4 regions of the Rhizobium sp. LjRoot258 genome follow, and region 3 is predicted to be linked to each of the others. Evidence: predicted binding sites of a transcription regulator. Region 3 holds the regulator's gene; each other region holds the start of a gene.
What was found. The regulator LexA, encoded in region 3, represses DNA repair genes until DNA is damaged. The targets are predictions, from matches to a motif close to TGTTCNNNNTGTGTTCNG.
Positions count from the first base shown of each region.

Region 1: dnaE (DNA polymerase III subunit alpha) is a predicted target of LexA. The motif match lies at 4,953-4,970, and genes of this name have one in related genera.
Region 2: ACSQ9D_RS30775 (ImuA family protein) is a predicted target of LexA. The motif match lies at 5,040-5,057, and genes of this name have one in related genera.
Region 4: ACSQ9D_RS11430 (ribonuclease T2 family protein) is a predicted target of LexA. The motif match lies at 2,817-2,834, and genes of this name have one in related genera.

Region 1 covers NZ_CAXUST020000001.1:1,141,440-1,149,089, forward strand. Annotated here, with positions in the region: gene proS (proline--tRNA ligase) at 426-1,748, shown strand; gene ACSQ9D_RS05685 (lipoprotein-releasing ABC transporter permease subunit) at 1,764-3,071, shown strand; gene ACSQ9D_RS05690 (ABC transporter ATP-binding protein) at 3,086-3,769, shown strand; gene ACSQ9D_RS05695 (DUF5680 domain-containing protein) at 3,770-4,234, opposite strand; gene ACSQ9D_RS05700 (hypothetical protein) at 4,303-4,887, opposite strand; gene dnaE (DNA polymerase III subunit alpha) at 5,192-7,650, shown strand, end outside.
Region 2 covers NZ_CAXUST020000003.1:470,808-478,457, forward strand. Annotated here, with positions in the region: gene ACSQ9D_RS30745 (hypothetical protein) at 137-403, shown strand; gene ACSQ9D_RS30750 (nuclear transport factor 2 family protein) at 614-1,003, shown strand; partial or broken gene dinB (DNA polymerase IV) at 1,273-2,237, opposite strand; partial or broken gene ACSQ9D_RS30760 (helix-turn-helix domain-containing protein) at 2,405-2,622, shown strand; gene ACSQ9D_RS30765 (Fic family protein) at 2,737-4,302, opposite strand; gene ACSQ9D_RS30770 (hypothetical protein) at 4,490-4,642, shown strand; gene ACSQ9D_RS30775 (ImuA family protein) at 5,106-5,867, shown strand; gene ACSQ9D_RS30780 (Y-family DNA polymerase) at 5,782-7,305, shown strand; gene ACSQ9D_RS30785 (error-prone DNA polymerase) at 7,302-7,650, shown strand, end outside.
Region 3 covers NZ_CAXUST020000001.1:1,367,502-1,375,151, reverse strand. Annotated here, with positions in the region: gene eno (phosphopyruvate hydratase) at 1-58, opposite strand, end outside; gene ACSQ9D_RS06915 (methyl-accepting chemotaxis protein) at 483-2,327, shown strand; gene kdsA (3-deoxy-8-phosphooctulonate synthase) at 2,349-3,194, opposite strand; gene ACSQ9D_RS06905 (VOC family protein) at 3,191-4,075, opposite strand; gene lexA (transcriptional repressor LexA) at 4,274-4,990, shown strand; gene gltA (citrate synthase) at 6,121-7,410, shown strand; gene lpxB (lipid-A-disaccharide synthase) at 7,440-7,650, opposite strand, start outside.
Region 4 covers NZ_CAXUST020000001.1:2,303,459-2,311,108, forward strand. Annotated here, with positions in the region: gene ACSQ9D_RS11420 (ArsR/SmtB family transcription factor) at 1-21, opposite strand, end outside; gene ettA (energy-dependent translational throttle protein EttA) at 192-1,841, opposite strand; gene ACSQ9D_RS11430 (ribonuclease T2 family protein) at 2,069-2,803, opposite strand; gene ACSQ9D_RS11435 (lysophospholipase) at 2,960-3,889, shown strand; gene ACSQ9D_RS11440 (DMT family transporter) at 3,907-4,863, shown strand; gene ACSQ9D_RS11445 (CaiB/BaiF CoA transferase family protein) at 4,882-6,084, shown strand; gene ACSQ9D_RS11450 (thiamine pyrophosphate-binding protein) at 6,081-7,650, shown strand, end outside.

The sequences.
Region 1 (7,650 bases), 230 kb from region 3:
AAAAAAACAAGGCTGAAAGCCTTGTTTTAAGTATCGCGTGATCCTTATCCGTTGCCGGGGCTGCGACAAGCGCGCCTAAGATCTGATCCTCCCAAGACTTGACCGCGAAATCGACAGGGATTTGAGCTCCCTGCCTGTTTTGTGGGCTAAAACTAGCTCAAAGAATGGGCTTTGTCATCAGGTTTTTTGCATTTTTGCTACACTCCAGCAAATTTTTTCTGTTGATAAGAATTTCGTACAAACCATTATAATTCCGCCTTTTTCTTACTTTGTCTGCTTCGCAAGTGCGAACTTGCTTTAACGGAAGGCCGCTTCAGCCCGTCGCGGGTTTCTTTCCTTTCGCGAAGCAGCTATGAACGCTGCCAATATTTGTGATCGCCTTCGATTCCGCGACATGCGGTGTCTCAACAGCTCTGGAATTCGCCATGCGCCTGTCTCGCTATTTCATGCCCATCCTCAAGGAAAATCCCAAGGAGGCGGAAATCGTCTCCCATCGGTTGATGTTGCGTGCCGGCATGATCCGGCAGCAGTCGCAGGGTATCTATTCCTGGTTGCCGCTTGGAAAGCGTGTGCTTGACAAGGTCAACAACATTATCCGCGAGGAGCAGAACCGCACCGGCGCGATCGAGCTCTCCATGCCGACGCTGCAGTCGGCCGAGCTCTGGCAGGAAAGCGGGCGCTACGACGCTTACGGCAAGGAAATGCTGCGCATCAAGGATCGTCAGGATCGTCCGATGCTGTACGGCCCCACGAATGAGGAAATGGTCACGGATATCTTCCGGTCCTACGTGAAGTCCTACAGGAGCTTGCCGCTCAACCTTTATCACATCCAGCTGAAGTTCCGCGACGAGATCCGTCCGCGCTTCGGCACCATGCGCTCGCGCGAGTTCGTGATGAAGGACGCCTATTCCTTCGACCTGACGCGCGAAGATGCAGAGCACTCCTACAACAAGATGTTCGCCGCCTATCTGCGCACCTTCAACCGCCTCGGCCTGCGCGCCATCCCGATGCGCGCCGATACGGGTCCGATTGGCGGTAATCTCAGCCACGAGTTCATCATCCTGGCCGACACCGGCGAATCCGAAGTGTTCTGCCACAAGGACTTCGTGAATTTCGATATCCCTGCTGAAGATACCGACTTTGACAGCGTCGAAGGTCTGAAGGCGGTCTTCGACAAGTGGACATCGCTTTATGCCGCGACATCGGAGATGCACGACGAAGCTGCGTTCAACGCGGTTCCCGAAGGGGACCGCCTCTCCGCGCGCGGCATTGAAGTGGGCCATATCTTCTACTTCGGCACAAAGTATTCGGACGCGATGGGCGCAAAGGTGCAGGGTCCGGATGGCAAGGAGCATACTGTCCACATGGGTTCCTACGGGATCGGCCCAACCCGCCTTGTTCCCGCCATCATCGAAGCATCGCATGACGAGAACGGAATCATCTGGCCGGCGTCCGTGGCGCCGTTCGATGCTATCGTGATCAACATGAAGGCCGGTGATGCGGCGTGCGATGCTGCCTGCGAGAAGATCTATGCTGCACTCTCGAACGCCGGCAAGGACGTTCTCTATGACGATACGGACGACCGTGCCGGGACGAAATTCGCGACCGCCGACCTGATCGGCGTTCCACTGCAGATCGTCGCCGGCCCGCGCGCGGTCGCGAGCGGCGAAGTCGAAGTGAAGGACCGCAAGACGGGCGCCCGCGAAACGATGACCATTGACGCGGCGATCAACAAGCTCTTGGGCTGAGAAGGCGGAGGCAGGATGGCAGATGTAGCGGTGAGCCAGCAGGGTTCTAAATCCGGCTCGGCGCCGGCCAGCCGGCCATTTTCCGCCTTCGAACGGCTTGTGGCGTGGCGCTATCTGCGCGCCCGCCGCAAGGAGGCGTTTATTTCGGTGATCGCCGGCTTTTCCTTCATCGGCATCATGCTTGGCGTTGCTACACTCATCATCGTCATGGCGGTGATGAACGGATTCCGCACGGAGCTGATCTCCCGCATTCTTGGCATCAACGGTCACATGATCGTGCAACCGGTCGATACGCCGTTCACCGACTATCCGGCGTTGACCGATAGGCTTGCTGGCGTGCCAGGCATTAAAATGGCACTGCCGCTGGTGGAGGGCCAGACGCTCGCTGCCGGGCCAAGCGGAGCCGGCACAGGTGCGCTGGTGCGTGGTATCCGACCGGAAGATTTGGACAAGGTGAAAACCGTCTCCGGCAACATCAAGTCCGGTGATCTGGTGGGCTTTGCTGCCGGACAAGGCGTGCTGGTCGGCTCGCGCATGGCCGAACAGCTCGGACTCCAGGCGGGGGACACGATCACCTTGATGTCTCCGGAAGGTGACATTACGCCGATGGGCGTCAATCCGCGCGTGAAGTCCTACAAGGTCTCGGGCACTTTCGAGATCGGTATGTCCGAATACGACGCGACGATCATCTACATGCCGCTCGAGGAGGCGCAGCTTTATTTCAATGCCGAGGGACTGGTTCAATCCATCGAGCTCTTCGTCGACAATCCCGACGACATTGACACTATGCGGCCGAAGGTTGAGGCCGCGGCCGGTCGTCAGATCGCGATTTCCGATTGGCGCCAACGCAACCAGACCTTCTTCTCGGCCCTGCAGGTCGAACGCAATGTCATGTTCATGATCCTGACGCTCATCGTGCTCGTTGCTGCGCTCAACATCATTTCCGGCCTCATCATGCTGGTGAAGGACAAGGGCAGCGATATCGCCATCCTGCGCACGATGGGCGCGAGTTCCGGCGCGATCATGCGCATCTTCTTCATGACGGGCGCCGCCATCGGTGTCGTCGGCACGTTGGCCGGTGTCTTGCTCGGCGTTCTCGTCTGCGTCAACATCGAGAAGATCCGCGAGTTTTTCTCGTGGGTTTCCGGCACGGTGCTGTTTGATCCGCAGCTTTATTTCCTCAGCCAGCTGCCTGCCGAAATGAGCTTCAGCGAAACGCTGTCGGTCGTGATCATGGCCCTGACGCTGTCCTTCATCGCGACGATCTTCCCGGCATGGCGAGCCTCCAAGCTCGATCCCGTGCAGGCCCTGCGCTACGAATAAGGAATGCCCTGTTCATGAAACGGAATACCGTTCTCAAGCTTTCCGGCGTCGAGCGCCACTACGGCCAGGGCGAGACGCTGCTCTCGATCCTCAAGGGTGCGGATTTTACGTTGAACAGCGGTGAAATCGTAGCCCTCGTCGCGCCATCAGGCACGGGAAAATCGACGCTGCTGCATGTTGCCGGCCTGCTTGAGCATCCCGATGGCGGCGAGGTGACGATTAATGGCCATGCCTGCGACGGCTTGCCGGACGACAAGCGCACCACGATCCGTCGCAACGAAATCGGCTTCGTCTACCAGTTTCATCATCTGCTGCCGGAATTCTCCGCGATCGAGAACATCATGATGCCGCAGATGATCGCCGGCCTGCCGCGCAAGGAAGCAAAGGAGCGGGCGGGCCAGTTGCTCGACTACATGCGGATCGGCCATCGTGGCGCGCATCGCCCCGGTGAGCTTTCCGGTGGCGAACAGCAGCGCGTGGCGATTGCCCGCGCCGTCGCCAATGCGCCGAGCCTGCTTCTGGCGGATGAGCCCACAGGCAACCTCGATCCTGAAACCGCAAGCTATGTCTTTGACGCGTTGGAAGCACTGGTGCGCCAATCTGGCCTGGCGGCGCTGATCGCGACCCACAATCACGAACTCGCCGCCCGCATGGACCGGCGCGTCACCATCGCTGACGGCAAGGTCGTGGATTTCTGATCAGCGGTGGATGAGACCGCCACGGTAGTCCAATTCGTAGGCCCTGCGCTCGTTCACGACGATCACTTCGCGGCCGCTGAAATGACTGCAGTCGCCCGTGCTTTGATCGGCATAGAAACCGAAGGCATGCTCGAATTCCATGCCGCCGAGAAAGCGTCGGTATTCGGCATACATTTTTGACAGCGCAGCCTTGATGACGGTTCCCGCCCGTTCTCCATCAATCAGCGCATGCTCGACGATGCGTCCGAAGTAGTTCATCGCCCAGATCGGCTCGCCATTCAGCCAGACCACTTCCTGCCCGGCGAAATCGGTTCCGCCGAAATAGCTGTCGAGATAGCGCCACCCGCCGCGCTGATAGCCGATGTCGTGCGATCCCGTCCGGCAGGCCGGCGAAGGAATTCCGCCGCCGACATAGGTGTTGGCCTTCGCCTCGACGATAAAACTGTTCAATGCGGCAATATTCATGGCCTGCCTCCCGCTCGGCAGCGTCTCAACAACGTTGCCAATTGTAAAGAACAAAATAAGAACGGACGCTATTGCCCGCAGATCGATTGCCCTGTGTCGTCGTTCCACTTGGCGATCGGGATGACACGGGGCTCGGTTTTGACGTCCTTGCCATTCTTCTGCAACTTGCCAGCCAAGGCGTTGTAGTCGCAGGAGCTGCCGGCGTTGGGGTCGATCGTGTCGTAGTGATTGTAAGTGTAACCGGCCACAACGAACTGCTTGTTGCGATAGGCGACCGTCAGTGTTTGGTCCCAGCGATCGCGGCCGATGGCGCTGTTCTGCGAGTGTATCGCGATCGAGGACTTGCCGACGGCTTTCAACGACGGCTCCTGGCCGAAGACCCCATCAGCACTGGTGCCGCCCCAAATCTTGTTTGGCGCGCTCAGCGAAAGTCGCAGCAGTTCGTGGTCGCTGTCGCGAAGATAGATGTAGATGCCGATTTGATCGTCGCTGGTGCTGTCTGCTGGAGCAACCAACATTGCAAGATCCACCCGCCCGTCGCCATCCCAATCGCCCGTCGCCGCGTCGACGATGCGTGCAGGATCAATCTGCTCGGCTCGGGCGGTAAACGCCGTGGATAGAGCCAATCCAGCAATTAATACAAACTTAAACATGCTTTTCTCCCATCGCCATGCGGCCAGCAGAGCGGAAAAGAATCCTGTTGACAATAGAACAATAGCAGAACAAACTAAAAACATAAGAGAACAGGAGAGCCAAATGACTGACATGATCCGTGATATCGCAGCATTCACCTCCATCGCAATGTTCGTTGCCAGCTTTTCGCTGATCTGCATGGCAATCTAAGAATTCCGGGGACCGCATGGCTGCCATGCGGTCCAAACGCACTCCCTTCTCTGGACATCGGCCCCTCAATGCTGAGAATACACCCGATTGATTCAGGTGATCGGAAAGCATGTCATGGCGGGTGCGGAGAAAGACGCGGCGAGCGGTTTCATCGGCGGTACGCCGGGCTTTGTTCACCTTCGAGTCCACTCGGCCTATTCGCTGCTCGAGGGCGCGCTGCCGCTTAAGAAGATCCTCTACAAGGCATCGGGCGACAGCCAGCCGGCGATCGCGATCACCGACACCAACAATCTGTTTGTCGCCCTCGAATTCTCACAGAAGGCAATGGATGAAGGTCTGCAGCCGATCATCGGCTGCCAAGTCTCGATCGACATGGAAGACGGCCTTGAGACGGAGCGGCGCGGCGGACAGCAGGCGCTCGTCAAGCTCCCGTCCTTGGTGCTGCTGGCTGCCACCGACGCGGGATACGAGCGACTGGTGGATCTCGTCAGTCGGGCCTATCTCGGCGGCGAGGGCAACGGTCAGTCGATCCACATTCGTGCCTCCTGGCTCGATGAGATCGGAGCGGATGGCCTGATCGCTTTGACAGGTGCCTTGACGGGGCCGATCGATATGGCGCTGAAAGACGGGCACGCAGCGCAGGCGGAAGCACGCCTTCTGCTGCTGAAGCGCCATTTCAGCGACCGTCTCTATGTCGAACTGCAGCGTCACGGCACCTATGACAAACGCCATGAACAGAAGGTCGTTGGCCTGGCCTATGAGCACGATCTGCCGCTGGTCGCCACCAACGAAGCGTTCTTCCCGACCCGTGACGACTACGATGCGCACGACGCTCTGATGGCGGTGGCCCACAATGCCATCGTCTCTGACGACACGCGGTTCCGCCTGACGCCGGATCACTACCTGAAGAGCCGCGCCGAAATGGCGAAGCTGTTTGCGGATCTGCCGGAAGCGCTGGAAAGCACCATCGAGATAGCCCGCCGCTGCTCGTTCATCCTCAAGACGCGCAAGCCGATCCTGCCGCGCTTCACGGGCGCCACGTCAGATCCCGAGGAAGCGGAACGCGAGGAGGCGCTCGAATTGCGCCGGCAGGCGGAGGAGGGGCTGGACAATCGCCTCGCCACGCTCGGCATGTCGCCTGGTTACGAGGAGAAGGAATACCGCGAACGGCTGGAGTTCGAGCTCAGCGTTATCGAACGCATGAAGTTCCCTGGCTACTTCCTGATCGTTGCTGATTTCATCAAATGGGCAAAGCAGCATGATATTCCCGTCGGCCCGGGCCGTGGTTCGGGTGCTGGGTCGCTGGTCGCCTATGCCCTGACGATCACCGACGTCGATCCGCTGCGTTTCTCGCTGCTCTTCGAACGCTTCCTCAACCCGGAACGCGTCTCGATGCCCGACTTCGACATCGACTTCTGCCAGGATCGCCGCGAAGAGGTGATCCGCTACGTCCAGCGCAAATACGGCCGCGAGCAGGTCGCGCAGATCATCACCTTCGGTTCGCTGCAGGCTCGCGCCGCATTGCGAGATGTCGGCCGTGTGCTGGAAATGCCGTACGGACAGGTCGATAAGATCTGCAAGCTGGTTCCCAACAACCCGGCCAACCCGACGCCGCTGTCGAAGGCGATCGAGGAAGAGCCGAAGCTGCAGGAAGAGGCTGGCAAGGAGCCTGTCGTCGCGCGCCTGCTCGACATTGCCCAGAAGATCGAGGGCCTATACCGCCACGCCTCCACCCACGCCGCCGGTATCGTCATCGGCGACCGCCCGCTGTCGAAGCTGGTGCCGATGTATCGCGATCCGCGCTCCGACATGCCGGTCACCCAGTTCAACATGAAGTGGGTCGAGCAGGCCGGCCTCGTCAAGTTCGACTTCCTCGGGTTGAAGACGCTGACGGTGCTGAAGGTAGCGGTCGATTTCGTCGCCAAGCGCGGCATCAATGTCGACCTGTCCTCGATACCGCTCGACGACAAGAAGACCTACGAGATGCTCTCGCGGGGCGAAACGGTCGGCGTGTTCCAGGTGGAAAGTGCGGGCATGCGCAAGGCACTCATTGGCATGAAGCCGGACTGCATCGAGGATATCATCGCGCTCGTGGCACTTTATCGCCCGGGTCCGATGGAGAACATCCCGACATACAACGCCCGCAAACACGGCGAGGAAGAAGTCGAGTCGATCCATCCGACGATCGACTATCTGCTGAAGGAGACGCAAGGGGTTATCGTCTACCAGGAGCAGGTGATGCAGATCGCCCAGGTCCTGTCCGGCTACTCGCTCGGCGAAGCCGACCTTCTGCGCCGCGCCATGGGTAAGAAGATCAAGGCGGAGATGGACCAGCAGCGCGAGCGCTTCGTCGATGGCGCCGTGAAGAACGGCGTGTCGAAGCCGCAGGCTGACAACATCTTCGAACTACTCGCCAAGTTCGCCAACTACGGCTTCAACAAGTCGCACGCCGCCGCCTATGCGATCGTCTCCTATCAGACTGCCTATATGAAGGCGCATTATCCGGTCGAGTTCCTTGCCGCGTCGATGACGCTCGATATGTCGAACACCGAAAAGGTCAACGACTTCCGCCA
Region 2 (7,650 bases), on a different contig from region 3:
GCTTCTGACGCCCACCGCGCAGAGGACAGCGGTCAACTGGGGTAGGTCGGCACCAACGAATGATGTGCGAGTGACGCCTATCTCCGTGGAGCCTTGGCAGAGAGCCGCTGTTTGATGTGCTGTCATGGAGCATCGAATGCGAATTATCCCAATGATTGCCAGCGCAACGGTCGCAATTGCTTTGGCAGCTTGTACCACCTCAACGGTGGAGAACCAGCCGCTTCCAGGAAGCCTGACATACGGCGGCAGGGTAGTTCATTCTCGCTATAGGCCAGGAACTGTCATCAAAAACACATTCCTCGGGAAGTTCGGTTACCGCATTAACGAGCGCTATGTCGTCCTGCCTGACGGGACGCTAAAACTCACGTATCAAAACCTCGGAAAAGACTATTATATCGAATGAGGGGCCAGACGAACCCTTGGTCAGCCCTTCGCCGGTTTGTCACCCAGTCAGCGGGTTTCTCATTTTCGACCAGCCGAAAGCAGGAGGTTAAGCTCCCAAATACGATGAAAAAACGAGCGTGGCGTGTAAAGGGACAGGTAGCGTCTCTTTGAGATGCGGATACGGCAGAAATTGCCAGGCAGCTGGATGGCGTTGAGATGGGAGTTTGAGATGGATGATCGAGCCGTACGCATGGCACTAGAGCGCCATTGGGATGCTTCGGATGCGGGCGATTTCAAGGTCGAACATGACATCTACGGCGAGGATGCCGTGCTTTATTATCCGCAATCGGGGGAGCGGATTCGCGGACGGCACAACATTCAAGAGAGCCGATTCGTGCAGCCGAACAAGAAGCATTTTACAGTCCGACGAATTATCGGCAGTGGCGATCTTTGGGTCACCGAATTCGTACTTTGCTATGACGGCATACCATCTTACACTGTGAGCATTATGGAGTTCCGCGAAGGACTAGTGGTCAACGAAACGCAATATTTCGCCGCTCATTTTGACCCCGCACCGTCGCGTGCGCATCTCGTTGAGCGAATGGATGAAATCACCTAGTCATACATGCAAGGCAACCCGATCGCCATTGATCCGGATTGAGATTTCAGCAGGGATTCTCCTGACTTCGACAGCTCCTCATGGCGTGCGATCCGGACCTTATCCACCGCTGCCCCAAGTTTCGCCCTCTTAGAAAACTCGGAGATAAACCTTGAGGAGGGCGATCGGTGTTCTCTCCGGAACTTCCTGGTCAATCGCCAACCAGTTTCCGGTGCCAGCCAATGGATCTGCGCGAGGTGGTTCACAAAGCAAGTGCGAGCTGTGGTTCGCTTCCCAGCGCTCGCGACCGGCGCAGCGACCGTCTTGCTTCGCGTGATCTGGGTGAAGTCGGCCCATTTCACCTTCAGCGTCACGGTCTTGCCACGGATGCCACTGGCCTCGCAACAGCGCCAGACTTATCGACCAATGGCCGAAGGCCCGCGCGGGCGGTCTCGAGATCATGGATGTCTTCCCGAAACGTATCCTCCGCGCCGACCGATTTCCGGATGCGATCGGGCTTGACCTGGCGCTCGTCGATGCCGCGGGCGATCCAGTAGAAATACGGCCCGGATTTGCCGAAATGCTGCTGGAGGAAGGTGAGATCACGCGCTTTGAGATCGGCGCCCGTCCCGATCCCGAGCTTCAGCATCTTTTCCGCTGTCGCTGGTCCAACGCCATGGAACTTCTTGACGGGGAGCGCCTCGACGAACGCCGGTCCGTGCTTCGGCGTAATGACGAACAGACCATCGGGCTTGCGCTGGTCAGAGGCCATCTTGGCGAGAAACTTGTTATAGGAAACGCCGGCAAATGCAGTGAGCCTCGTCTCAGCCTTGATCCTGGCGCGGATCTCCTCTGCAATCTCCGTTGCGAGCTCCATGCCCTTCAGGTTTTCGGTAACGTCCAGATAGGCCTCGTCGAGCGATAGCGGCTCAATCAGCGGCGTGTAGTCGGCAAAGATCGCATGGATCTGCTGCGATACGGCTCGATAAACATCGAAACGATGCGGCACGAAAATCAACTCTGGACACTTGCGTTTGGCCGTCACCGACGGCATCGCCGAGTGGACACCGAATTTGCGCGCCTCGTAACTGGCAGCTGCGACCACACCGCGTGCCTCTGGATAGCCGACGGCGACCGGTTTGCCTCGAAGTTCCGGATTGTCGCGCTGCTCGACTGAAGCATAGAACGCGTCCATGTCGATATTTTTGCGCACGCGGAGGCGAGGGGACCACGTCCACGCCACTCTTGCCGTCATCGCCCGGTTTTCGCGTCCCCAGCATCCATTTCCTTTCATGTGTCGCTGTAGATCTTATCCGAACCTGTGTCAGGAACGAGCAGCAGTGTTTCGGCATTGGGAGTAACCGTGCATCTGCCTTGCTGGCTTCTGTACAGAATACTCATCAAGCCGCCGTTCTCTCGATCATGGAGATTCGAGAGGTCTTTGCGCAAAATCTGCGAGCTGTGCGCAGGCAAAAGGCCAGTTTCAGGAAGAGCTTGCGCATCGCGCAGATATTGATCGTACCTATATCAGTTCGCTGGAGCGTAGCGTTTACAACGCCAGCATCGACGTCGTGGATCCGTTAGCGACAGTCCTGGGCGGCGAAGCGTCGGATTTGCTGAAGCGATCGCCGCAGCAGCGACAGACGTCACCTGGCGAGACAACTGATAAGCGGACCTCCAGGCGTTGGTGTCGGACACCAGGAAACCCTCAAGTCAACGTCAGCTGGCTGTGCATTTTTGGTGAGCGTCTAGGTCTAGTTGTCTATCCGCGCGGCCGTGGCTTCCGTGGATGGTGGTGGCGCGTTGACGAGCTCGGACACAAATTTCGTGATGGGCACGATGTTTTCGTACTGGCTCGCCTCCTCGAGGGCGTTCATGTACTCATCTCGTCGCGTCACTGGTATGACAGTCCACGGCGCTCCGCTCTCGGCGAGCAAGGCGTTCATCATGAAGCGCGCTGTCCTGCCGTTTCCGTCCGGGAATGGATGAATGTAGGTGAATAGGAACGGGGCAAGGATTGCCTTCACGCGCGCATCGGATTCCTCCGAAATACTTTCGAAGAGCGCGTCCATCGCGTCGGCGATCGCGTGTGGCGGTAATGGGACATGCGAAGATCCTCGCAGATAGACATTGTGCGACCGATAGCCAGCCAGCTGATGTGCCTTGATGATGCCTGCGGTCACCGAGGGGCTGAACATGGCGCGGAACCAATCCTGGTGCCGTGCCTCGAGCAGTTCTCCCGTGGGCGCTCCATCAAGGATCTTCCTGATGTCCTCCCGAACTTCCTCGAAAGCCAGCCTGTACCCTTTGGCCGCAAGTGCGTTCTTGGTTTCGTGATCCCGGGCGTTTTCGTCCGGCTCCCACTTGCCATCCTGGACCCTCCGGATCAGTTCCTCGGAAACTTCATATCCCTCGATCGAAAGCGAATTTAGCGCGTCTGCCACATAGCGCTCGTTGATTTCAGCGATGTAACCGTCCCGGTCGTTGATCCGCACCTGCTGGAAACCAATGTGGTCGAGAGCGTCTTTTCCCATTTTTGCCCAAAGGTTCTTGATCCGAGTAGCAGACGGCGCCTGGGTTCGCCGTGCATCCAGCTTGGTCAGTTCGGCCGTCGGGTCGAACGGGTTGTCCTCGTGGGGGTTGTATCCGGCCGATTCCAGAGCCTTGATGATGGTGTCGGCGTCCCGCGCTCTCCCGAGGTGGCGGAGTGCTCCTGCGATCCGGCCACCGACATGGCTGCGGCCGCCGTCCAGCAGATGTTGTAGCAGCGTGCTTGTCCCGCGGATTGAGCCGATGGCGGCTATGACATCGGTCGCGGACGTTTTCCAGGCCTCCGGTGACAGGTTGCAGATCGACTCTTCGATCGGCATCAGTCTCAACTGGTTTCTTGTTTCGGCAGGTTCGGTTTCCCTCGTTCGCAACAGATACAGCGACGTGTTGCTTGGCAGTTTCACAAGCTGGTTGTTTGCCTTCGAACTTCTGACAATGGCCTGCGCGGGGATGGAGTGATTGTCAGACCAAAGAGCAACGGATGCCTCGGGGGAAAGCCTCCAATCGTCGGGGAAGCGGTCGTCCAAATATCGTGCAATAAATTCCCAATACACCGTGCTCCAGGCGGTATCGATTCTGTTGTTGGCGGACGGTCGGGAGTTCACCGCCAACCACCCCTTCATTATATCCTCCAGGAAGCCGTTGGCCTGCAACCGTTCCCGGTGCACACGGCTGAGCTCTTCGGATTTCACCACCGATCGGGTGCCGTTCTGGGTCACTCCTCGTAGCTCAGCCAGGGATGTCGCGAGCAGTTCGTTGGGTTTCGCCATGTTGGCCTCCGGCGACGGTATGTGAGTAGTGGGCCACTAATTCCGTGCATCGTTGTTGCACTAATTTCGTGTCTTTGGCAAACACTAATATCATGCATCTTATTCACACTAATTTTATGCTTTTTATTCGCGCTAAATTCTTGCTTGGTCGGAACATGCCCCGTAAGGCAAGACGAACTCAACACCATTGCCGACCACCAATGCGGGACAGATCGATCCTTATCCCCGCGCGCCCAACATCCTGCACCGTCTCTGGCTGTTCCTGTCTTGGCGGCGCTACGACCTCCTCTTCCTCGGCGCGACGCGCCTCTTCGCTTTGCTGCGTCATTTCGACGGGTAGCTAGCATATCAGTCTAAGAGGTGCACGAGCGGGGCGCCGCGTTCATTGCAAAAGCCGACCGCGTTTATTTTCGTTTCCGATCATTGTCGGATGGCTCTGGGGCGATACAGCCTGCTGCCTTCGAGCGCCCAATGAACGAATGACGGCTTCCAGGATCGCCAAACGGCACACCGAACGATCTACATGAGGTCGATTCCGGCCGCCGGCGGCGACAACGCCTACCGTGAAACGGTGTCCCAATAATGTATAGAGGCCTGCTACAAATTTCGCTTGGCGTCTCGATGATTATCTTCAAGCTATCCCGCTGCATTTCATCAGAAAATCGGCAAGTACGCTCAAGTCAAGCGCGCCTTCGTCAAAACAGTCGCTTGGTGGTTGATTGACTCCCCTTTCATTTAAGAACAAATAGGGAACATATAGGCAGCTTCTGCCGTTGCAAAGCCTGAAGGAGGTGCCATTTCGAATGCGTGACTACGCTGTCAACCCTGTCGTCGCCGAGCTGCGCGAACGCATCGAGCGGCTTGAAGGCGGGGTGACACGCAGTCGCGCGGTGCTTCCTTTCGGCGTTCCGGCCATTGATGGCCGTCTTCCCGGTGGTGGGCTGGCTCTGGGTGCGCTGCATGAAGTCGCCGGCGGCGGCAACGGTGCGATCGACGGCGCCGCCGCCGCACTGTTTGCTGCGGCGGTCGGCGCCCGCAACCGGGGCAAAGTTCTATGGTGCGTGACGCGGCCGGACCTCTTCGCGCCGGCGCTGGCCCAAGTGGGCCTGTTGCCGGGCCGTGTCATCTATGTGGAGGCCGGCGACGAAAAGGCGCTTCTTTCCTGCATGGAGGAGGGACTGCGTCATGGCGGGCTGGGTGTTGTCGTCGGAGAGCTTGCACGGCTATCGATGACCGCCTCGCGCCGACTGCAACTGGCCGCCGAAAGCTCAGGCACGATCGGGATTGCCGTCCGCCGCTGGCGCCGGCAGACCGAGGCGTCCGATTTCGGGCAACCGACAGCGTCGCTCACGCGCTGGCGGGTCTCGGTGCTGCCGTCCTCTCCCTTGCCGGTTCCAGGGGTCGGCCGCGCGCGCTGGCTGCTCGAGCTGATCCGCTGTCGCGCCGGCGAAAGTGCAGATTTCGAAGTGGAGGCTCCAGATGCCAAGGGTCGTATCGCTCTTCCTTCCGAGCTGGTCCACGGATCGCCTCAGGAGGAAACTGGGCGACGCCGCGCCTCCGCCTGAGACGCCGCTCGTCCTCGTTGGCTGCCAGCAGCGCCGGCGTGTCGTCCTGGCGGCGAACGCGGCTGCGATCGCCGGCGGTCTGAGGGTGGGCATGCCGGCAACCAAGGCGCAGGCGCTCGTTTCCGGTCTCACCGTTATGGACGCCGATCCGGCCGACGACGCCGAGGGGCTCGATCGTCTGGCGCTTTGGGCGCTGCAGCGCTATGCCCCCATCGTTGCCGCTGATCCGCCCGACGGGCTGGTGATCGACACGACAGGTGCCGATCATCTGCATGGCGGCGAGGAGCTGATGCTGTCGGGCATGGTCAACCGCTTTTTCGCCTCCGGCATTTCCGCGCGCGCGGCCGTCGCCGACACCTGGGGTGCGGCCCATGCCTGTGCCCGGTTTCTGGCCCATCCGACGCTTGTCGTTTCACCGGGCGCTCAGGCCGATACTGTCCGAAGTCTGCCGATCGCAGCACTGCGGCTCGATCCCGCCATCGTCGACGGCCTTCGCGTCCTCGGGTTCAATATGATCGACGAGCTGGCCCGTGAGCCACGGGCGCCGCTAACGCTGCGTTTCGGGCCGGAGCTTGGCCGCCGGCTTGACCAGGCGATGGGCAGGATCGCCGAGCCGATCGATCCGGTGCGCACGCCGGATCTCATCGAAGTCCGCCGTGCCTTCGGCGAGCCGATTGCAGCGGCCGAGACGATCGCGCGCTATACGGCCAGGCTCGTGGACCGACTCTGCCGAGCGCTCGAGGAGAAAGCGCTCGGCGCCCGCCGCGTCGATCTCCTCTTCAACCGCGTCGACAACTCTTATCAGGCAATCCGCGCCGGAACCGCGACACCGGTTCGCGACGTCAAGCGGCTGACACGGTTGCTGACCGACCGGATCGAAACCATCGATCCCGGTTTCGGAATCGAGATCATGTCACTGACGGCAACCCAAGCCGAGCCGCTCATGGCTCGACAGGTGATTTCCTCGTTGATCGGGGAACCGGAAGCCGACGTATCCGGGCTGATCGATATTCTCGGCAACCGCATCGGCGAGCAGCGGCTCTACCGCTTCGCGCCGGTCGCAAGCGACGTCCCCGAACGCTCGGTTGCCCGCGTTGCACCGATGGCGCCGGACAACGGCGAGACCTGGCCCGATCATTGGCCACGGCCGACGCGACTACTGGCGCACCCCGAGCTGATCGAGACCATGGCGCTGCTGCCTGATCATCCCCCCGTCAGCTTCACCTGGCGCGGCATCCGGCGACGGGTCAGGCGTGCCGACGGGCCGGAGCGCGTCTTCGGCGAGTGGTGGAAAGGCGATGCCGAACTGGCAGCCGTGCGCGATTATTTCCAGATCGAGGATGATGCCGGCGAACGCTATTGGATCTTTCGTTCCGGTGATGGCGAGCACGGCGAGACCGGCAATCACCAATGGTTCCTGCATGGGATATTCGGATGACGAAGACGCCACGCTATGCCGAGTTGCAGGTGACGTCGCACTTTTCCTTCCTGCGCGGCGCTTCGTCCTGCGAGGAACTGTTTGTGCAGGCGGCAGTGCTCGGTATCGAGGCATTGGCGATCATCGACCGCAACAGTCTCGCCGGCATCGTGCGCGCCCATCAGGCGGCCAGGGACACTGGGGTGCGACTGATCGTCGGTTGTCGCCTGGATCTCACCGATGACATGTCGGTCCTTGTCTATCCGACAGATCGGCCGGCCTATGCGCGCCTCTGCAGGTTGCTGTCGCTTGGCAAGAAACGGGCCGGCAAGGCTAAATGCCGGCTCGATTGGAGCGATCTCGTGG
Region 3 (7,650 bases):
TCGGGTTGCCGCGGCTGTCGAGAATCTCGCGGGCGATAATGTCGGTAATTGCGGTCATCGGCTCTTCCTGCTCGAGGGTGGATAGATCGTTCGAAGCCTGTTTAATCGAAGGCACGCAAATTACAATGCCACACCGACGACACACGGCATGTCACGACCTATCGCGCGAATATGTCAGGCTTTTGAAGAGGCTCGCCACTCCATCTTTCTGCTGCCCTGCTCCAGCGTTTCGAAACTTCAGGTTTTGAACAATAAGTCACAGCATTCGATGTGGTTGCAAATTTATCGATCAGTAACCAATCAATATTACAATTAATACTCAACAAGGAAATACTACCTGTCCGCCTGGCAAGTAGTATTGCATGATGCACTTCCTTGTGCGGTTCAAACCCGCCTGCTTATAGGGCTTTTAAGTCCCCTCCAAATTCCAAGCCATTTCAATAAGCAACACCTGTTCACTATATCAATTTACGGGGCGCCGGATGAAACTCAATATTGCTCGCAGCCTTGCCATCTTCGCGGCCGTCGTCACCGCGGGATTGATCACTTCGATCGGCATACAGAATTACGCCTTCAACAAGCTGCGGGTGAACGGCGAAATGTATAAGCAGATCATCTACGGCAAGGATCTCGTCGCCGATATCCTGCCGCCGCCTCTCTACATCGTCGAATCCTACATGCTTGCACTTGAGGCGGTGCAGCGTCCGGAAGTCGCGCGGAAGAATATCGAGCGCATCCAGACTGTCCTGAAGCCCGCCTATGAGGATCGCCGCAAATACTGGTCGGAAACCGCGCTCAGCGCCGATCTCAAGGAAAAACTCCTGAACGACGTCCTCGTCAAAGGCGACGTCTTCTGGAAGGTGATGGCGGAAGAACTCGCCCCGGCCATTCTCAAGGACGACAATGCCGTCATCCCGGCGGCCTTCGAGAAGCTTTCAACGAATTTCCATATTCATGAAGAGGCCGTCAACAAGCTCGTGGATATGGCGAACGCCTTCCTTGCTGCTGCCGAAAAGGATGCCGCCGAACAGACCCGCATCCTCTCCACGATCACGCTTGCGGCAGCCGCTGTCTCGTTTTGCCTGTTGCTCGGCGGCCTCTATGCCTTCCGCCGACGCGCTATCGTGCCGCTCTCGGCGATGCGCGACTATATGGCGATCCTTGCCGGTGGCGATTATTCGAAGGAAGTGCCCTTCAGCCGCCGCGCCGACGAGATCGGCGAGATGGCTCGCGCCGTTACCGTCTTCCGTCAATCTGCTGAAGAGCGAAACAATATCCGCGAGCGCCAAGATGCCGAACGCCAGGTGCAGACACAGCGTGATGCGGTCATTGCCGCGACCAAGGCAGAAGAGGACGCCGCCCGCGAGCGCGTCATTGCAAGCCTGAGCCGCGGTCTGGAGCGCCTTTCCGGCGGCGACCTCACTGTCCAGCTCAGCGAACCCTTCGAAGCTGCCTACGAAAAGCTGCGCCAGGAGTTCAACTCGAGCATCCGCACGCTTTCCGGCGCAATGAAGGAAATCTCGGCCGTCACGAATACCGTAAGGACCGGCTCGAGCGAAATCGCCTCGAGCACGGACGATCTGGCCCGGCGAACGGAACATCAGGCCGCCTCACTGGAGCAGGCAGCCTCCGCGCTCGACCAGATCACCGTCACCGTCAAGAACTCATCGGAACGGGCCAATGAAGCGAACGCGATGATGACGGCGACCAAGGAAAGCGCCAGCTACTCGGCAACCGTCGTGCACGAGGCGGTGGCCGCGATGGAGAAGATCGAGACATCATCCGCTCAGATCGGCCAGATCATCAACGTCATCGACGAAATCGCCTTCCAGACCAACCTCCTCGCGCTCAATGCCGGTGTGGAGGCCGCCCGTGCGGGTGAGGCCGGAAAAGGCTTTGCCGTCGTTGCGCAGGAAGTGCGCGACCTTGCCGGTCGCTCTGCCAATCTGGCGAAAGAAATCAAACAGTTGATCGAGACGTCCTCCAGCCAGGTTTCAGCAGGCGTTGGCCTCGTCAACCGCACAGGCGAAGCGCTCAGCAATATCGATCAGCAGGTTCTGAAAGTCACTGCGCTGATCGAGGGGATCGTGCGTTCTTCCTCCGAACAAACCACCGCGCTCCTGGAAGTCAACGCCGCCGTCAACACCATGGACAGCGTCACGCAGCAGAACGCGGCGATGGTCGAGCAAACCAGCGCCGCCTGCCGAGAGCTCGGCGACGAGGCGGTGCACCTCAATCACCTGCTGTCTCGTTTCCGTCTCGACGATACGAGCAACTCCGTGACCAAGGGGTATCCCTCCGACAAACGGATGGCGCTTGCCGGTTGACGGCCGGCACCTTGTGCAGGTTCAGGCAGCCTTGGCGATCCCATCGAAGGCCAACAGCTTTTCGAGTAGCCGCGGCATATCCTTCAGGTGAACCATGTTCGGCCCGTCGGACGGCGCATTGTCAGGGTCTTCGTGCGTTTCGATGAAGACGCCGGCGACACCAACGGCAACGGCTGCCCGTGCCAGCGTCTCCACGAATTCGCGCTGGCCGCCGCTTGAGCCACCCTGCCCGCCCGGCTGCTGCACCGAATGCGTGGCGTCAAAGATCACGGGAGCGCCCATCGCCGCCATGATCGGCAGCGAACGCATGTCCGAAACCAGCGTGTTGTAGCCGAAGGAGGCGCCACGCTCGCAAAGCAGGATATTGGGGTTGCCGGTCGAGTTCAGCTTGTTGAGGACGTTCTTCATGTCCCAAGGAGCAAGGAACTGGCCCTTCTTGACGTTGATGGTGCGGCCGGTCTTGGCGGCTGCAACCAGCAGGTCGGTCTGGCGGCTGAGGAAGGCCGGGATCTGCAGGATGTCGACGACGGTCGCTACCTCGGCGCACTGCTCCTCGGTGTGGATGTCGGTTAGAACCGGAAAGCCATATTCCTTCTTGAGGTCAGCAAAGACCTCCAGCGCCGTTTCAAGGCCGATCCCACGCTGGGCCGACAGCGAGGTGCGGTTCGCCTTGTCGAAGGAGGACTTGTAGACGAGGCCGAGGCCAAGCTTGTCGCAGAGTTCCTTTAGCACGCCGGCGACCATGAAGGCATGGTCGCGGCTCTCCATCTGGCAGGGCCCAGCAATCAGCGACAGCTTACCGGCATTGGAAAAGGTGACGCGGCCGGCGCCTTCGCCAACCACGACTTCGGACTTTGTCTGGCTCATCGTTTCTCCTCAAAGGCGAAGAGCGCGCCCTGCCCGGCAGCCGCCTTCACCAGAATTCGATTGTTTTTGCGCGTGTAGGTCATCCCGTTAGCAGCCAAATGCGCTTCTGTCACGGCAAGATCGTCGACCTTGAAGACGATGGCAATGCCTCTCAGGCCGCGATCGGTCGACGCTGCAGGAAGGTCGAAATAGGCATACAATCCATCGGGGGATAGAATGCTGATCCTGGCATTCGGAGTGACGACGCTCACGCCGAAGGCGTCGTTGACAATGACCGGGCTGTGCGCCGCTGCGCGTACGAATGATCCGAACGCCTTGGGATCTGGCGAGACCAGAGCGATCTCTGCGATCCCATGGACGCCGTTTGCGTGCACATGCAGCGCTTTTCGATCGGCCGGCAGCGGATTGACCCGTTGGCACGTGAAAAAGAAGAAGTCCGGAGCCCGCAGATCCACCGCGAAAGCGAGCTTGAACGCGGCTGTGGCCTCCGATCCATCGGGCATCTTCATCGGTCGCTCGAACTGCAGCATCTCGCCGCCATTGATCCTTTCGGAAAGGAACCGAGCGTGGTCGCGATCGGCATCTGCGGTCGCGAAGACCACGGCAGAGAATCCATCATCCCCGCATCGAAACCGAAAGGCGCGATCACGCGCGGTGAAGACATTCCCTTTCTTTGCCGACGCCTCGTGCAGTTCCGCGCTGGCGACCCCCAGGGGCTCTAGGTAAGTTTCGTCGGAGAAGAATATGCAGGCGTTCTCGGTTCCAAACGGATGCCGGGCATCGGGCGCGACGGTGAATCCTAGTTTTCCGAGACGTTCGCGCGCGAGCCCAATATTGGAGACCGGCAGCACGATGTGGTCCAGCGGATGCGCTTCGCTCATAGCAACTCTCCGGAATTTGCGAAGATGTGCGCCGGGTAGCAGGACAATGCAACCCCCTTCGGCGCTTTCAGTCAAATGAGCTGAGAAAACTGAACAAGTTGCGGGCAAGTTTTACGAAAATTTAGGCACTTGCGGAACACATATGGAACATATAGTGTCTGTTCTGGCTTTGTTTCACGACTCTGGGGTTCAACTTCGATGCTGACGCGCAAACAACAGGAGCTTCTTCTCTTCATTCACGAGCGAATGAAGGAGTCCGGTGTCCCCCCTTCTTTCGATGAAATGAAAGATGCCTTGGACCTCGCGTCGAAGTCAGGCATTCATCGGCTGATTACAGCGCTCGAAGAACGTGGCTTCATTCGCCGACTGCCGAATCGGGCCCGCGCCCTGGAGGTCATCAAGCTTCCAGAGGCATATAACCCGAGCTTGCAACCCCGCCGCGGCTTTTCGCCGAGCGTCATCGAAGGCAGTCTCGGCAAACCGCAACCGGTTGCGCCACCGAAACCGGTAGCACATGCCGACAACGGCAGCTCCGCCTCTGTACCGGTTATGGGACGGATCGCCGCCGGTGTGCCGATTTCGGCAATCCAGAACAATACTCACGACATCACGGTTCCGGCCGACATGCTTGGCCCAGGCGAGCACTATGCGCTTGAGGTCAAGGGCGACTCGATGATCGAAGCGGGCATTTTCGATGGCGACACGGTGATCATTCGCAATGGCAGCACCGCAAATCCCGGCGACATCGTTGTCGCACTCGTCGATGACGAAGAAGCGACCCTCAAGCGCTTCCGCCGGAAGGGCGCCTCCATTGCGCTTGAGGCCGCGAACCCGGCTTATGAAACGCGTATTTTTGGACCCGACCGCGTCAAGGTTCAGGGCAAGCTCGTCGGCCTCATTCGTCGTTATCATTAGAGGCAGGCGGCTCACCGTCAAACGTGCCGCTTCGCCAGTTGTACGCCCGATGCGGCATCCAGGGGCGGTCAAGCGTGGTATAGGCGGCCGTAACGACGGGTGAGCCCAGGTCGTCTATCCCCTCGGCGGCGCCAGAGCCGCGCAGGATTTCTCCGGTGAACAGCAGTGCGCCCGACCGGCATTCGGTCGCACGCAGGCGAACGGGCGTCACGACGATATCGGCGGTATCGCACGCAGCGCCGACGTAAGCGAGGTTTTCGACGATTGTCAGAACGTAGCCGCTATCGTGCGGGGCGGTGCGCCAGGCGCCTTTCAGGCAAACGACGCGGTTTTCAACGCCCGTCGCAGAGGCTGCCGCAACGCATTGCGGGCATGACGCAATTCCTCATCCGAGAGTCCTGGAGCTTGGCCTTCGCTGTCCCCGCCGCCGGTCAGGGGCGATACGCTTCAGTACTCGGTAGCTGGTCTAGCTCCGCCGCCAGCGCCCTTCGCCATTGATCGAAAATCAGCGCCAACGCAACAAACCATGCCCCAAGGCGGATCGTTGGCCGGTCACTTGCGAGCTCAAACCAGAGGGCGGCGCCGGCCCCGAGGAAGACCGGAGAAAATACGAAGAACCGCCCATGATCCATCTCCGTCGCCACCGCGCGTCGAAACCACGAAGAGCAGCTGAGCGTCGCGGTCGTAACCCACGTTGGCCAGGAGACGGGTGATTGCGTGCGGAAGGCGCGCGGAGGCTTTTGACCAGATTGAGCCCGGACAAAGAACGCTCTGCCACGCGAGCAAGCGCATCCGCGCCGGGGGCGGCCTGTCTCACAAATGGCTTCAACCCCGGCATGCATCTGCGCCGAAAAACAGCCCCCTTGCAACCACAAAGCAAGCTCTTCAGGCTCGAGGCAACAATAATCGATTGAAATCTGAAGGAAAATCGGAAGCCAGAAAAGCCAAGGATAATCATCAGCTTCTGCTATGCGCAGGGCTCATCGCAGCAGTGCCCAAAAGTTGATACTGCGATGCACAAAATGGCATCACGGGAACTTGGCATTGGGCGCGCGATCATATAGCTATCGTCGACGACGCTTAACCCTATGGCGCTTTTATGGCGCCAACCGCCAGTTTGGAGGATCAGCATGACGGAACAAAGCGCAACACTGAAAATCGGTGATAAATCAGTCGATCTCGCCGTCAAGAGCGGCACGATCGGCCCTGACGTCATTGATATCGGCGCCCTGTACAAGCACACGGCTTCCTTCACGTACGATCCTGGTTTCACCTCGACCGCATCCTGTGAATCGAAGATCACCTACATCGATGGTGATGCCGGCGTATTGCTACATCGCGGTTATCCGATCGAGCAACTTGCCGAGCATGGCGACTTCCTCGAGGTCTGCTACCTGCTTCTCTACGGCGAACTGCCGACCGCGGCCCAGAAGAAGGATTTCGACTATCGCGTCACGCATCACACGATGGTGCATGAGCAGATGAGCCGGTTCTTCACGGGCTTCCGCCGCGACGCGCATCCGATGGCTGTCATGTGCGGCTGCGTCGGTGCATTGTCGGCCTTCTACCACGACTCCACCGACATCACGGATCCGCATCAGCGCATGGTCGCAAGCCTGCGCATGATCGCCAAGATGCCGACGCTTGCGGCCATGGCCTACAAGTATCACGTCGGCCAGCCCTTCGTTTACCCGAAGAACGATCTCGACTACGCCTCGAACTTCCTGCGCATGTGCTTTGCTGTTCCGTGCGAAGAATATGTCGTCAATCCGGTGCTGTCGCGCGCCATGGACCGCATCTTCATCCTGCACGCCGACCACGAGCAGAATGCATCGACCTCGACGGTCCGCCTCGCTGGCTCATCGGGTGCAAACCCGTTCGCCTGCATCGCCGCCGGCATTGCCTGCCTCTGGGGCCCGGCTCACGGGGGCGCCAATGAAGCAGCGCTGAACATGCTGACCGAGATCGGCACTGTCGACCGTATTCCGGAGTACATAGCCCGCGCCAAGGACAAGAACGATCCGTTCCGCCTCATGGGCTTCGGTCATCGCGTCTACAAGAACTACGATCCGCGCGCCAAGATCATGCAGAAGACGACGCACGAGGTTCTCGGCGAACTCGGCGTCAAGGACGACCCTTTGCTCGAGGTTGCAATGGAACTGGAGCGTATCGCTCTCACTGATGAATACTTCATCGAAAAGAAGCTCTATCCGAATATCGACTTCTACTCCGGCATCACGCTCAAGGCTCTGGGCTTCCCCACGACCATGTTCACCGTGTTGTTTGCTCTGGCCCGCACGGTGGGCTGGATTGCACAGTGGAACGAGATGATCGAAGACCCGGAGCAGCGTATCGGCCGTCCGCGCCAGCTCTACATCGGCGAGCCGCAGCGCGATTACCTGCCGGTCTCCAAGCGCTAAACCGCGACAGCAGACAGCAAAGAGCCCGGTCAGAAATGGCCGGGCTTTTTCTTTTGAAGGACGTCGAGAACGATCTCAGCCGCGTGTTCTCCGGGCGGCTTTTCCGTCTGCATCCTCTGCCAGAGGACGTCAAACCCCTCCATCATCGCCCGTCGCGGCAAGGTATCTGCCGAAAGCTTCTCCATCCAGCGTGCAAAGCTGCCGCCTCGGACGACTTCATTGATATATTCGGGCACGACA
Region 4 (7,650 bases), 940 kb from region 3:
GAGTCTTATAGGCTCACTCATGCCCGATCCAATCAACATATAAAGATATCTTTATGTGAATCGGGCGAGTGTGGCAAGCCGCAATTCCATCCGTTCACGAAATTAGCTGCTCGGATCGCGACATCAATGCGCGCGCAAAAAAGCCCCGGCGAACCGGGGCCTCCATATCCCTAAAAGCCGGTTTCTGGCGATCAACGCGTCAGGCGCTTATAGGTCACGCGGCTCGGATTGATGGAATCGACGCCGAGACGACGCATCTTGTCCTGTTCGTATTCCTCGAAGTTGCCCTCGAACCACTCCACATGGCTGTCGCCCTCGAAAGCAAGGATGTGTGTCGCCAGACGGTCGAGGAACATGCGATCGTGGCTGATGATAACAGCGCAGCCTGCAAAGCTTTCAAGCGCATCCTCAAGAGCCGCCAGCGTTTCTGTATCGAGGTCATTGGTCGGTTCGTCCAGCAGGATGACGTTGCCGCCGGCCTTCAGCATCTTGGCCAGATGCACGCGGTTGCGCTGACCGCCCGACAGCGTCCCGACCTTCTGCTGCTGATCGCCCCCCTTGAAGTTGAAGGCGCCGCAATAGGCGCGCGAATTCACTTCATGCTTGCCGAGTTTGATGATGTCGCTGCCACCGGAGATTTCCTCCCAGACGGTCTTGTTGCCGGCGAGCGCATCGCGGCTCTGATCGACATAACCGAGATCGACAGTCTCGCCGATGCGGATGGAGCCGCTGTCGGGCTTTTCCTGACCCGTGATCATACGAAACAGCGTCGTCTTGCCGGCGCCGTTCGGACCGATAACGCCGACGATGCCGCCAGGCGGCAGCTTGAAGGTGAGGTTCTCGATCAGAACCGTATCGCCGTAGCCCTTGGTTAGGTTCTCCGCCTCGATGACCACCTGGCCGAGACGCTCGCCGACTGGGATGACGATCTGCGCATCGCCAGGACGACGGGCATCCGCCGCTGCGACCAGGTCGTCATAGGCACGGATACGCGCCTTGGACTTTGCCTGACGTGCCTTCGGGCTGGAGGCGATCCATTCCTGCTCGCGGCTGATCGCCTTCTGGCGGGAGGCCTCTTCGCGGCCCTCCTGCTGCATGCGCTTGGCCTTCGCCTGCAGATAAGCGGAGTAGTTGCCTTCGTATGGGATACCGCGACCGCGGTCGAGTTCGAGAATCCAGCCCGTGACGTTGTCGAGGAAGTAGCGGTCGTGGGTGATCATCAGGACTGCACCGGGATATTGGCGCAGGTGCTTTTCAAGCCAGGCGATCGTCTCCGCGTCGAGGTGGTTGGTCGGTTCGTCGAGCAGTAGCAGGTCCGGCTGCGCGAGCAGCAGGCGGCAGAGTGCCACGCGGCGCTTCTCACCACCAGAGAGCTTTTCGACCGTGGAGTCGCCCGGTGGGCACCGCAGCGCATCCATTGCCATTTCCACCTGGCTCTCGAGGTCCCAGAGGTTCTGGCTGTCGATGACGTCCTGGAGCTTGGCGCCCTCTTCCGCCGTCTCGTCGGAATAGTTCATCATCAGCTCGTTGTAGCGATCGAGGATCGCCTTTTTCGGCGCAACGCCTTCCATGACGTTCTCGAGAACGGTCTTGGAAGCATCGAGCTGCGGCTCCTGTGCGAGGTAGCCGAGTGTTGCGCCTTCGGCAAGCCACGCCTCGCCGGTAAATTCCTTGTCAAGACCGGCCATGATGCGCAGCACCGTCGACTTACCAGCACCGTTCGGGCCGAGGATACCGATCTTGGCATCCGGATAGAAAGAAAGGTGGATGTTTTCCAGCACCTTCTTGTTGCCGTACGCCTTGTTGAGGCCGGCCATATGGTAGATGAACTGACGTGCCATTGATAATTCGCTCCGCGGGGGGATTTAAGTTTTGCCGCTATGTAGGCGAATTGGGACCAAGGAGCAACGCGCGACGGCCAAAAACCAGAGGCTTTTGTGAGCATCGCGGAGAATGGAACTCGGTGTGCTCGTCTAGATCAGCGTCATAGGCTCTATAGAGATCGGCGGGAACTCGTGCCGATCGAGGAGTGTCGATCGGCCGGCCTCAGTCTTCGGTGAGAGGCGGTTCAAAACCCTGCAGCATCCACGACGCCCTCATCACAGCCGAACGACGTCCGCCCTGCCCCTTGAATGAGGTCGCGCAGGCTTGCTTTGTCATCCGATGTCGCGTCCTGCGACAGGCCGATCGTGAGCTCGCTGATGACGCGGTCCCCTCCGCCGGCGCGTCGGCAACTCATCTTGACGCGATCGCCGGCGCCAGGGCCGAAGCTCTTGTCGAATGCAGCCTTGATCGCCTCCGCCGTCAGCGCCTTGCCGATACTGGCCGCGAACAAATCGCGGACCGCCGAGGCGTTCAGCTCATCGATCAGACGGACCGACGTGGCAAAATAGTCGTCGGCACTCATCCTGGTGCAGGAGCCGTGCTTGATCCACTCGTGTCGCTCCAGGCCCGATTGCGTTCCAGGCATTATTTTCTCGAGCGCAGCCCTGGTCGCAGTAGACAACTCCACCTCGGGCAGCTTGCGCCAATCGCCGTTCTTGTCCGCCGTCCGCAGACTGCCGGAGACGTCGCAGTACTCCTTCCGCATCGACCAGAGCCCGTGCAGCGAGAAATTGGTCGCATCGAATCTGTCCTTGGTCTGAGTGCTGCATTCCGGCTTGCGCTGGTTGGTTTCACAGAAGGCGGGCTGCCAGCTGGCCGCCAGAATCAAGCGCGTCTTTCCGCCCGCATCCTGGGCCTCCGCAACACCAGCCGCAATTGCAATCAAGAATACAGCCACGCGCAGAAACGGATTCCTCATCCTCATCCCCCAAAAGAACAATTCATGAACAGGAGATCATGGCGAGTTCAATTTCGCAACCTCAATTCGCAGGGCGCGAAAATCCTGTGGCATAAATATTTGGACGTGTTGCATTTCATGGCCGATCTGGTCTCTTCCCGGCAATGGGAGAGTAAGATGTTCGCAGAAACGCAACGCCTTGAAGCGGCGAATGCCTCGCTTGGCTTTCATCATGAGCCGGCACGATCGGAGGCACGCGGAATTATCCTTGTGTCTCATGGGCTGGCCGAGCATTCCAAGCGTTATTCCCGTTTTGCAGCAGCCATGGCGGCCCGTGGCTACCATGTCTTCGCGTTCGATCACCGGGGGCATGGCGAGACGACTGCGCCCGATGCGCCAATCGGACGGTTCGCCCGTCGCGATGGCGTTCGGCAGGTAATTGATGACGTCTCGTCCGTCCGTGAGCATGCTGTGAGGCAATATCCCGGCTTGCCGGTCATCCTTTTCGGACATTCGATGGGAGGCCTCATTGCGCTGAATGCTGCAGTCACGCATCCAGAGAAATACGATGCCGTTGCAGTCTGGAACTCGAACTTCAACCCCGGTATCGCCGGGCGGGCTGCGCAGGCGATCCTGCTCGCCGAACGTGCGCTGAAGGGCTCCGATGTTCCAAGCGGCATCCTGCCGAAACTCACCTTCGCCACCTGGGGCAAGTCCATCGCCGGCCGTCGAACAGAGTTTGATTGGCTAAGCCGCGATCCTGCCGAAGTCGACAAGTATATCGCGGACCCGCTGTGCGGCTTCGATGCCTCGGTGTCACTCTGGCTCGATATTTTCGAACTGACGTTTCGCGCCCCGCAAATGACGCATCTGGACCGGCTGCCGAAGCAGATACCGATCCACCTTGTCGGCGGCGGGCAGGACCCGGCGACAGATGGCGGAAAAGCGGTGATCTGGCTATCAAACCATTTGAAAGCCCATGGCTTCTCCCTTATCACGACCCAGATATATCAGGACATGCGCCACGAAACGCTGAATGAAATTGGAGCGGACGCGGCTATCGCTGCATTCGCCGACTGGTGCGACGAAGCGATCGCAAGATCCTGAACTGAAGGATTTTCGCGATGAGCAACGGTATTTTTTCCCGCCCCGCCGCCGCTTCGGAGGTGTCGACCGGCATTCTGCTGATGTTCCTGTCGGTGCTTGTCTCGCCGATCATCGACATCTTTTCCAAGCTCGCGATAGCCACGATTCCCGCGGCAGAAATCACAGCCGCGCGCTTTGTCGTGCAGGCCTTCTGCATGCTGCCGATCGTCATCTGGCGCGGAAGCTGGAAGACCTTCTCCTGGCGCGCCAACATCTTTCATGCCATCCGGGGCGCCATCATAACCATCTCCATGGTCTCCTTTGTCACGACGCTGAAGTACATGCCGGTTGCCGATGCCATCGCGATTTTTTTCGTCGAGCCCATCATATTGACGATCCTGAGCAGCATCTTCCTCAAGGAGACAATCGGTTGGCGCCGCTACACCGCCTGCGGCGTCGGCTTTTTCGGCGCGATGCTGATCATCCAGCCGAGCTTCCAAGAGGTCGGCTACGTCGCGCTCCTGCCTGTCGTCAGCGCCTTCTGCATTGCCATCTTCGCCTTGATGACCCGCGTGCTTTCGCACCGGGAAGACCCGTGGGCGATGCAGCTTCAGATGGGCATCTGGGGTCTGCTGTTCTGCGCCATCCTGCTTGCGTTCGGCAGCGGCACGGGTTCTGACGTCTTTGACGCGGCGATGCCAGATGGCCGTGGCTATCTCTACCTGCTCGGCGTCGGTGTCACGGCGGCCATTGCCGGCATCTTCGGCGTCTATGCCTACCGCGCAGCGCCCGCCTCGACATTGGCACCGCTGCAGTATTTCGAGATCGTGTCGGCAACCTTTTTCGCCTGGCTCGTGTTCGGCGACTTTCCGGATGCGGTCAAGTGGCTTGGCATCCTGATCATCATCGCATCGGGCTTGTACATCATCTGGCGAGAGCGGCGCTTTGCATCGAAGCCGGTATCCGATACACCTCAATCGGCGCTGGCGCCCTGATCTGCTCGTGGGAGGAACATGACGGACCATCAGCCCAAGAAACCACCGCTGACCGGCATCCGCGTCATCGAGCTCGCACGCGTGCTCGCCGGCCCATGGGCGGGCCAGATGCTGGCCGATCTCGGCGCCGATGTGATCAAGATCGAAAACCCGGATGGAGGCGATGACACACGCCACTGGGGACCACCCTTCGTCGAGGGCGCCGACGGCGAAAACCTGTCCGCCGCCTACTACCACGCTGCCAACCGAGGCAAGCGCTCGATCACCGCCGACCTGAAGCGCGAAGAAGATCAGGCGCTCGTCCGCCGTCTTGTCGCTACGGCCGACGTCGTCATCGAGAACTTCAAGCACGGCGGGCTGGTGAAATACGGTCTCGATTACGAAAGCTTGAAGACGACCAATCCGAGGCTCGTCTATTGCTCGATCACGGGTTTCGGTCTGAACGGCCCGTATGCCAGCCTCGCTGGCTACGACTATATCGTGCAAGGCTTGTCCGGTTTCATGTCGATCACCGGCGAGCCGGACGGACAGCCGATGAAGGCAGGCGTCGCGATCGCCGACATTTTTACCGGAATCTATGCGGTCGCAGCCATCGAGGCGGCGCTCATTCACGCGCAGAAAACCGGCGAAGGGCAGCTGGTCGACATGGCGCTGCTCGACGTTCAATCGGCAGTGCTTGCGAACCAGAACATGAACTATCTTGTCTCCGGCCGTGCCCCGACCCGGCTTGGAAACGCACATCCGAATATCTCACCCTATGAAGTTGTTCCAGCCGCCGATGGCTATCTGATCCTGGCCGTAGGCAACGACGGCCAATTCCGCCGTTTGTGCACGATCCTCAGCCTCGAGGGTATTGCTGACGATCCACGCTTTTCGACGAACAAAGCGCGCGTTGCAAACCGCGACGAAGTTCGCAGGCTGGTCTCGACGGAAACGCTGCAATGGCAGAAGGCCGACCTGCTGAGGGCTTGCGCGGCGGACGCGGTTCCGGCCGGTGCGATCAACACGATCGAGGAAATGTTCGACGATCCACAAGTCCAGGCGCGCGGGCTGCGGGTGGATCTGGCCGACGCAAAGGGTACCGTCATTCCCGGCGTGAGGACGCCGGTCGTGCTGTCGCAAACGCCCTTGCGTTACGAGAGGCCGAGTCCGCGGCTGGGAGAGCATCAGCAGGAGGTTCTGGCGGAACTCGCCGAACTGGAGGGGAAGAGACCATCATGAAGAAAACCGGCGGGGAACTAATCGTCGAGGCCTTGAAAGCGAATGGGGTGAAACGCCTCTCCTGCGTGCCCGGCGAGAGTTTCCTTGCCGTTCTCGATGCGCTCTTAGACAGCGATATCGACGTAGTGGTCTGCCGTCAGGAGGGTGGCGCGGCCATGATGGCCGATGCATGGGGCAGGCTCACCGGCGAGCCTGGCATCTGCATGGTTACCCGCGGCCCGGGCGCCACAAACGCCACGGCGGGGCTGCACATCGCCAGGCAGGATTCCATTCCGATGATCCTCTTCATTGGACAGGTGCAGCGCGACGCCCGCGAGCGGGAGGCCTTCCAGGAGGTCGAGTTCCGCCGCGCCTTGACCGAATTCAGCAAATGGGTTGGGGAGATCGACGATGCTGCTCGCATTCCGGAGTTCGTCACCCGCGCCTTTGCGATCGCCACATCCGGTCGTCCCGGCCCCGTTGTATTGTCACTGCCCGAAGACATGCTGCGTGACAAAGTGGAGGCGCCCCGCGCCAAGCGCCATTCGCGCGTCGAAGCGCATCCCGGTCGTCGCCAAATTGACGACTTTTACCTGCGACTGCTGAAGGCGGAGCGACCGATGGTCATCGTCGGCGGCACGCGCTGGGATGCGGATGCAGTGGCCGACCTGAAAACCTTCTCGCAACGCTTCGCCCTGCCTGTCGGCTGCTCGTTCCGTCGGCAGATGCTGTTCGACCATCTCCACTCGAACTATGCCGGTGATGTCGGCATCGGCATCAATCCTGCGCTCGCCAAAGAGATCAGGGAGAGCGACCTGCTGATCCTACTAGGTGGCCGGATGTCAGAAATGCCGTCCTCCGGCTATACGCTGATCGACATCCCCTATCCGCAGCAGTCGCTCGTCCACATTCATCCCGATCCTTCGGAGCTCGGCCGTGTATACAGGCCCGACCTCGCAATCTGCGCAAGCCCGAGTGACTTCGTTGCAGATCTTATTGATCTTGAGGCACCAAGCGAACTCAGATGGGCGGAGCGCACCGAACGGATGCACCAGGCCTACATTGCGTGGTCGACGCCGCCGCAGAGCGGTCCCGGTCCAGTGCACATGGGGCCGATCATGGAGTGGATCGAGGCAAACACGCGCCCGGATGCAATATTTACCAACGGCGCGGGAAACTACGCCACCTGGCTGCATCGGTTCCATCGCTTCCGTCAATTCAACACCCAGGCCGCTCCGACATCAGGTTCCATGGGCTACGGCCTACCGGCTGCGGTTGCTGCCAAGCGGCTCTTTCCCGAACGCGAGGTCATCTGTTTTGCCGGAGACGGCTGTTTCCTGATGCACGGCCAGGAATTTGCGACTGCCGTTCGCTATAGCCTGCCGATCATCGCCATCGTCATCAACAACGGCATCTACGGCACCATCCGCATGCATCAGGAGCGGGAATATCCGGGTCGCGTCAGCGGCACGGACCTCACCAACCCAGACTTTGCGTCGCTTGCGCGCGCTTACGGCGGCCACGGCGAAACGGTCGAGGCGACCGAGAGCTTCGCAGCCGCCTTCGAGCGCGCCCGCGCAAGTGGCA